Regions from separate parts of the Acidovorax sp. 1608163 genome, predicted to be linked through region 1. Evidence: predicted binding sites of a transcription regulator. Region 1 holds the regulator's gene; each other region holds the start of a gene.

Evidence for each region. Region 1 encodes FNR, which switches genes on or off when oxygen is low (the NO sensors DNR and NnrR bind a similar motif). Its sites were predicted from a motif close to TTGATNNNNATCAA; they were not measured.
Region 2: a site for FNR is predicted at 885-898, ahead of ubiM (5-demethoxyubiquinol-8 5-hydroxylase UbiM). Genes of this name have one in related genera too.
Region 3: a site for FNR is predicted at 1,044-1,057, ahead of EAG14_RS16745 (PAS domain-containing methyl-accepting chemotaxis protein). Genes of this name have one in related genera too.

Annotation. Positions count from the first base shown of each region.
Region 1 covers NZ_CP033069.1:1,770,837-1,773,102, forward strand. The annotation lists gene ccoG (cytochrome c oxidase accessory protein CcoG) at 1-30, shown strand, start outside; gene EAG14_RS07980 (FixH family protein) at 76-357, shown strand; gene EAG14_RS07985 (hypothetical protein) at 436-729, shown strand; gene fnr (fumarate/nitrate reduction transcriptional regulator Fnr) at 779-1,501, opposite strand; partial or broken gene hemN (oxygen-independent coproporphyrinogen III oxidase) at 1,691-2,266, shown strand, end outside.
Region 2 covers NZ_CP033069.1:4,782,166-4,784,431, forward strand. The annotation lists gene EAG14_RS21305 (M48 family metallopeptidase) at 1-377, opposite strand, end outside; gene ubiM (5-demethoxyubiquinol-8 5-hydroxylase UbiM) at 965-2,266, shown strand, end outside.
Region 3 covers NZ_CP033069.1:3,755,927-3,758,192, reverse strand. The annotation lists gene EAG14_RS16750 (DNA polymerase IV) at 1-1,001, shown strand, start outside; gene EAG14_RS16745 (PAS domain-containing methyl-accepting chemotaxis protein) at 1,157-2,266, shown strand, end outside.

The DNA.
Region 1 (2,266 bases):
GAAAAAACGGTCTTTTTGGTTCCTCGGTAAGCAGCCTGTGGTCTCGCTGTCTTACCCGTTTTGATGGAGTTTGCTATGTCTTCGATTTCCTCTTCAGCTCCCGCTCCCGTTCAGGCGGCTCCTTGGTGGAAGTTTGGCCATGTTTGGCTGGTGCTCTCTGGCCCCGCTATCGTCGTGGTAGCGGGCTTCGTTACCTTGTGGATTGCCGTCTCCAGCCCTGACCCCGTTGTGGCTGAAGACTACTACCAGCAAGGCATTGATATCAACAAGAGGCTGGAGAACCCGCAGCCTGGCATGGCGCCTGCGCTCAAGGGCCGCAACCATGCCGTGACACCGCTCAAAGACCAGCCCCGCTAGTTGCGGAGCCTGGGCCTTCATGGCGGTGCGGTAGGCCCAGGCATCGATGCCTTCTCAAAACCATACGGAGACACCACGATGTGGACACAGCGTTTGATGTGGATTGCTTGGCCGGCCTTTTTGGTCGCCGGGGCTTTGGAGGTGTTGGTGTTTGCAATGGTTGACCCCCAAGACCTGCACTGGTTTGGGCAGCCGCTGGCATTGTCTCGGCTGGGGGTGTACACGCTGGCCTTCTTTGCCTTCTGGGTGCTGACCATGGCGTCCGGCGCTTTGACCACGCTGCTGGCCATGTCACCGTTTGAACTCAACCGCTGTCCTGTGCCTGACCAAGATCGACCTGACGATTGCCGCAAGACACCGTCTTGCCCATGAGGCCGGATGGCATGCCTCCGTTAGTCGGCATGCCTCAAGACCCAACCGATCAGTGGCAGGCTTGTTGGTTGTTCACGATGCGGCGTAGCGCGTCGGTGTCCAAAATTCGCACGTGGCGTTGGCGAACTTCGACAGTTCCATCCTCTACGAATTTGGAGAAGGTGCGGCTCACGGTTTCCAATTTGAGGCCCAGGTAGCTGCCAATTTCTTCCCGGGTCATGCGCAGCACCAACTCTGATTGAGAGAAGCCGCGGGCATGCAGGCGCTGTACCAGGTTGAGAAGGAAGGCTGCCAAACGCTCTTCAGCCCGCATGCTGCCCAAAAGGAGCATCACGCCGTGTTCGCGCACGATTTCGCGGCTCATGATTTTGTGCACATGGTGCTGTAGTGCAGTCACTTCGCGTGATAGTTCTTCAATGCGATCAAACGGCATCACACAGACTTCGGCATCTTCCAATGCCACGGCGTCGCAGGTATGGTGATCATTCACAATGCCATCCAGGCCGATGATCTCCCCGGCCATTTGAAAGCCCGTGACTTGATCGCGACCATCTTCAGTGGCTACGCAGGTCTTGAAGAAACCCGTGCGAATGGCGTACAGCGAGGTGAAGGCTTCGCCATTGCGAAAGAGTGTGCCACCGCGCTTGACTTTGCGGCGCACGGCCACCACCTCGTCGATGCGCTGCAGCTGTTCGTCATTGAGGCCAACGGGCATGCAAAGCTCGCGGAGGTTGCAGTTGGAGCAAGCGACTTTGATGGTGAGCGGATTCATGGCACAGAAACCTGGTTGATGTTCGGGCATATCGTGCACGACGAGGGAGGCCGGTATGCCTCGGTCTGCGAGTAGTGGCAGATGATATGCATCAAATTGTCGCTCTTGTGGAGATGACTTCACTTGATGCAGGTCAAGGACGCAAGAGGAGGGGTGCGGCACAGTAAGCTAGTACGCAAGGATATCCCCATGACCGCAGTTACCCCAGAACTCCTGACCCGCTTTGACGTGCCAGGTCCTCGATACACCTCCTACCCCACGGCAGACCGTTTCGTGGAGGCATTTGGCCAAGAGGAATATTCCTTGGCATTGGCGCAGAGGCATCTGGGGACAGGTGCCAAGGCAATGCCATTGTCACTGTACGTGCACATTCCATTTTGCGAGTCGCTATGCTACTACTGCGCTTGCAACAAGATCATCACCAAACACCATGACCGCGCCGATGTCTATTTGCGCTATCTGAGCCGTGAGATTGATCTGCACACGGCCCAGTGTGGTGCAGGGCAGGTGGTCAGTCAGCTGCATTTGGGGGGGGCACGCCGACGTTTCTCTCGGATGAGGGCTTGCGCGAACTCATGTCTATGCTCAAGCGCAGTTTCACGCTGGCGCCTGGAGGGGAGTATTCGATCGAGGTGGACCCGCGGACCGTGGATGCCGAGCGCTTGGCCTTGCTGGCCGAGTTGGGCTTTAACCGGCTGAGCTTTGGTGTGCAAGACTTTGACACTGAGGTACAAAAAGCCGTGCACCGGGTCCAGCCCGCCGAGC
Region 2 (2,266 bases), 2.0 Mb from region 1:
TTGGCGTTCACGTTCTTGCTCAGGTACACCTTGAAGTTGAGCTTCATTCCGTCTTCATTGACGTGCTTGGCCGTCAGGCGGGCCAGGCGCTGGGAGTACTTGTTGTTGGCAGGGGCCAGCTTTTCAGTGCGGTCGCCATAGGCGCGGTACTGCAGGGCCACGGACTTGAGTTCGTCGTCCGACACGGTGGCGGCCTTGAACACATCCAGGGCTGCGCCCACTTTGTTCTCGGACTTGCTGGCGCCCGAACCACCAGCGCTGGTCGAGCCCAAGGCCGACGAGACGGCCGACAGGCCACCGGCAGAGCCCCCGTCGGTGGTGGCGCAGCCCGTCAAGACCAGCGCGCAGGCCATGGCGATGTAAGACAGTTGTTTCATGGTGTGATTTCCCTCTTTGGATGGATGTGAATTCAGTGCAGCGCGCCCCTGCCACACCGCTGGTGCCGCGTGGCCCCTTGCAGCATTGGCAACCCGGGCAGGAGGCTTGTTTCAAATGCGGCGTAATTGTTTCACGCACGCCCGCCAAACGCCCTGCCCAGTCCCTTCAATTGCAACCGTTCGTATCTTTACGGAGGCGATTGAAACGCGCCTTACTTTGTAACACTGGCGCCGCTCTAGTGGCCATCGGGCGGCGCAACGCGCATCACTTTGCGTTACATATTTCACGCTCGGCGCGTCCATTGCACCACCCCGCACAGCCCAGGGATCCTCTGCACGAATCGAGCTGACCAAGTGTGCGCTGCGGATCGGGATGGGCTGCAAGGCGCAAAGCGCAGCAATAGCCATCGCTATTGCGAGTATTTGTAACGCCGCAGACCGCCCGAGACCGCAGATGCACACGGCGCGGTGATTTGTGCAGAGGGTCCCCAGGTATCCAGGCGCCCTTTGATGCAATGCAAGCCCCGGGGCCAAGGCCGGGGCCACAATGCCAGCGTCATTTTTCAGGGCCGCGCCCCACCCATTCCATGCACATGCACTGCGACGTACTCATCGTGGGCGCAGGCCCTGCCGGCCTGTCTCTGGCGATTTCGCTGGCGCAAGCCGGCTTTACCGCGACGGTGCTGGACCAAAACCCCACCGCAGCGCTGGAGCAGCCCGCCCCGGACGGGCGGGAGATCGCCCTCACCTACCCCAGCGCGGCCACACTGCAGCGCCTGGGCACCTGGGGCGCGCTGGCGTCCCATGAAATCGGGCACATCCGCACCGCAGAAGTGCACGACGGCCCCGTGGGCGCGCACAGCGCCATGCAACTGCAGGCGCCCGATGGGTTTGGCTCCGCCGACACCCCAGCAGGCACCACAGCCTCAGGCCCCCGCCCCCCGCTGGGCTTCATCGTGCCCAACCACGCCCTGCGCCGCACGGCCTACCAGGTGGCAGCCCGCACACCGGGCGTGCGCATCATGGCCGGGGCGCAGGTGCACCGCGTGGCCGCCCTGGCCACCCACGCCGAAGTGGACTTTGCCCTGGCCGCCCAGCCCGGGCAGCCCAGCGAGCGGCTGTGCGCCCCCCTGGTGGTGGCGGCCGACAGCCGCTTTTCTGCCGCCCGACGCCAATTGGGAATTGGTGCGCAGATGACCGACTTTGGGCGCACCGTCATCGTCTGCCGCATGCGCCATGCCGAGCCCCACGGCGACACCGCCCACGAGTGCTTTGGCTACGAACGCACGCTGGCCGTGCTGCCGCTGCCCGATGTGGCCGCCGGTGCGACCGACGGCGCCACCGAGGGCCAAGCGCAATGCTCCGTGGTGGTCACCGCCCAGGCCGCCGATGCCGCCCGCATGCTGGCGCTGGAGCCCGCCGCCTTCACGGCCGAGGTGCAAGCCCAGTTCCAAAACCGCCTGGGCGCCATGGAGCTGCTGGGCGAGCGCCACGCCTACCCGCTGGTGGCCGTGTACGCGCAGCGCTTTACCGGCCCACGCTGCGCGCTGCTGGGCGATGCGGCAGTGGGCATGCACCCCGTCACCGCCCACGGCTACAACCTGGGCCTGGCCGGGGTGGGGCGGCTGACGCAGGCCCTGGTGGCCGCCCGCCAGCGCGGACAAGACTGGGGCGACGCGGCAGCGCTGGCGCCCTATGCGCGGGCCCACCACCTGCATGCCTGGCCCATTTACCAGGGCACCAACGCCATCGTGCGCCTGTACACCGATGCGCGCCCCCTGCCCCGTGCACTGCGCCAGCTGGTGCTGCAAGGCGCGCGGCGCCTGCCGCCGCTCAAGGCGGCCATCGTGGCCCAGCTCACCGGCAAAGCCCCCCGCTGGCAAGCGCCC
Region 3 (2,266 bases), 2.0 Mb from region 1:
ACGCGGCGCGGCAGTTTGGTGTGGGCTCGGCCATGGGCATGATGAAGGCGGCCAAGCTGTGCCCGCAGGCGATTGTGTTGCCGGTGGATTTTGAAGAGGTGCGCAAGTATTCGCGCACCTTCAAGAGCGCCATCACCGAGATCGCCCCGGTGATGCAGGACTGGGGCGTGGACGAGGTGTACATCGACTTCACCGATGTTCCCGGTGGCCAGCGCGAAGGCGGGCGGGTGCTGGCGCGGCTCATTCAGAAAAGCATTTTTGAAAAGACGGGGCTGACCTGCTCCATCGGCGTGGCGCCCAACCGGCTGCTGGCCAAGATGGCCAGCGAGTTCAACAAGCCCAACGGCATTTCCATCGTTTACGAGGAAGACCTGCAAAGCAAGGTCTGGCCGCTCAATGTGCGCAAGATCAACGGCATTGGCCCCAAGGCGGGCGAGAAGCTGGCGCGGCTGGGGATAGAGACCATTGGGCAACTGGCGGCGCAGGAGGAGCAATGGTTGATGGGGCATTTTGGCCAGTCCACCGGGGCCTGGATGCACCGCGTGGCCTGGGGCCGCGACGACAGCCCGGTGGTGACCGAAAGCGAGCCCGTGAGCATGAGCCGTGAAACCACGTTTGACCGCGACCTGCATGCCGTGCGCGACCGGGCCGAGTTGTCGCGCATCTTTACCGACCTGTGCCAGCGCGTGGCGCAGGACCTGCAGCGCAAGGGCTATGTGGGCAAGACGATTGGCATCAAGCTGCGCTATGAAGACTTCAAGACCGCCACGCGAGACCATACGCTGCCCGTGGCCACCAGTGATGCGGCCCTGATCCGGCGCACGGCGGGGCAGTGCCTCAAGCGCGTGCCGCTGGACAAACGCTTGCGCTTGCTGGGGGTGCGGGTGGGCACTTTGCAGCCTGCCGATGTCGAGGTGACGGAGTCCAAAGTGGGGGCTGCCCTTACCGTGCCAGCGCCCAAACCACGCCAGCGAGATGTGCACACGGCCCCTCTTTTTTGAATTGTCACCACAAAGTCAAATTCGTGTAACAAGTGGTTAAACTTGACGGGTATCAACCTGCGGCGCCGTGAATGAAGTGGTTGCGGCACAGGGCGCATGGAGCGGGTGCCTTGGGCCAGGAGGCGTTGGCGGTACAGACAAGAGAAGGAGACCGCATGCGCATCAACTTGCCCGTCACGCAGCAGCCATACGATTTTTCGGGCGATGAGTTGCTGGTGTCATGCACCAACACCAAGGGCGAGATCACGCATTGCAACCCGGCCTTTGTGCGGGTCAGCGGCTACCGCTACGAGGAGCTGATGGGGCAGCCCCACAACATCATCCGCCACCCCGACATGCCCGCCGCCGCCTACAAGGACCTGTGGCGCACCGTGGGCCGGGGGGAGCCCTGGACCGGCTTGGTCAAAAACCGCTGCAAAAATGGCGACCACTATTGGGTGCGGGCGAACGTCACGCCCATCATGGACGCCGGACGTCCCCGTGGCTACATGTCGGTGCGCACCAAGCCCACAGCGCAAGAGGCCGCTGCGGCTGAAGCCTTGTATGCGCAAATGCGGGCCGATTCCGCATCGGGCCAGGAGCGCTTTCGCCTGGAGGCCGGAGAGTTGCATGGCGTGGGTGTGCGTGGTGTGGCGCAGCGGCTGGGGCGCTTGTCCCTTACCCAGCGCATGGCGCTGATGTTGCTGTGGATGGCACTGCTGGTCTTGGTGCCCGATGCGCTGGGCTGGCAAGGCGTGGAGGCGGTGGCGGCACGGGGCGCGATTTTGCTGCTGGCTGCGGGTGCTGTTTTGTGGCGCTTTCAGGTGGCCGTGGTGCAGGGCCTTGAAGAGGCCAGCCGTTTTGCGGCGGACATCTCGGGTTGCAACCTCACGTCCACCGTGCGGGCCGATTACCCGCAGCCGCTGCAGGGCCTAGTGCACCGCCTGCAGCAAACCCAGGTGAACTTGCGCGCCGTGGTGGGCGATGTGCGCACGGAGGTACACCACTTCACCGAAGCTGCGGCAGAGATTGCGCAAGGCAGCCACGATCTGTCGGCACGTACCGAATCGCAAGCGAGCAGTTTGCAAGAGACTGCAGCGTCCATGGAAGAGCTGGCCAGCACCGTGCGCCAAACAGCCGACACGGCGGCCAAGGTTTCGCAAGAAAGTGCGCAAAGCAGCCAGATTGCCGCAGACGGTGGGCATGCGGTGCACGAGCTGGGGGAGGCCATGCGGCAAATGCAGCAGTCGTCGGCCAAGATCAATGAGATCGTGGGGTTGATTGAG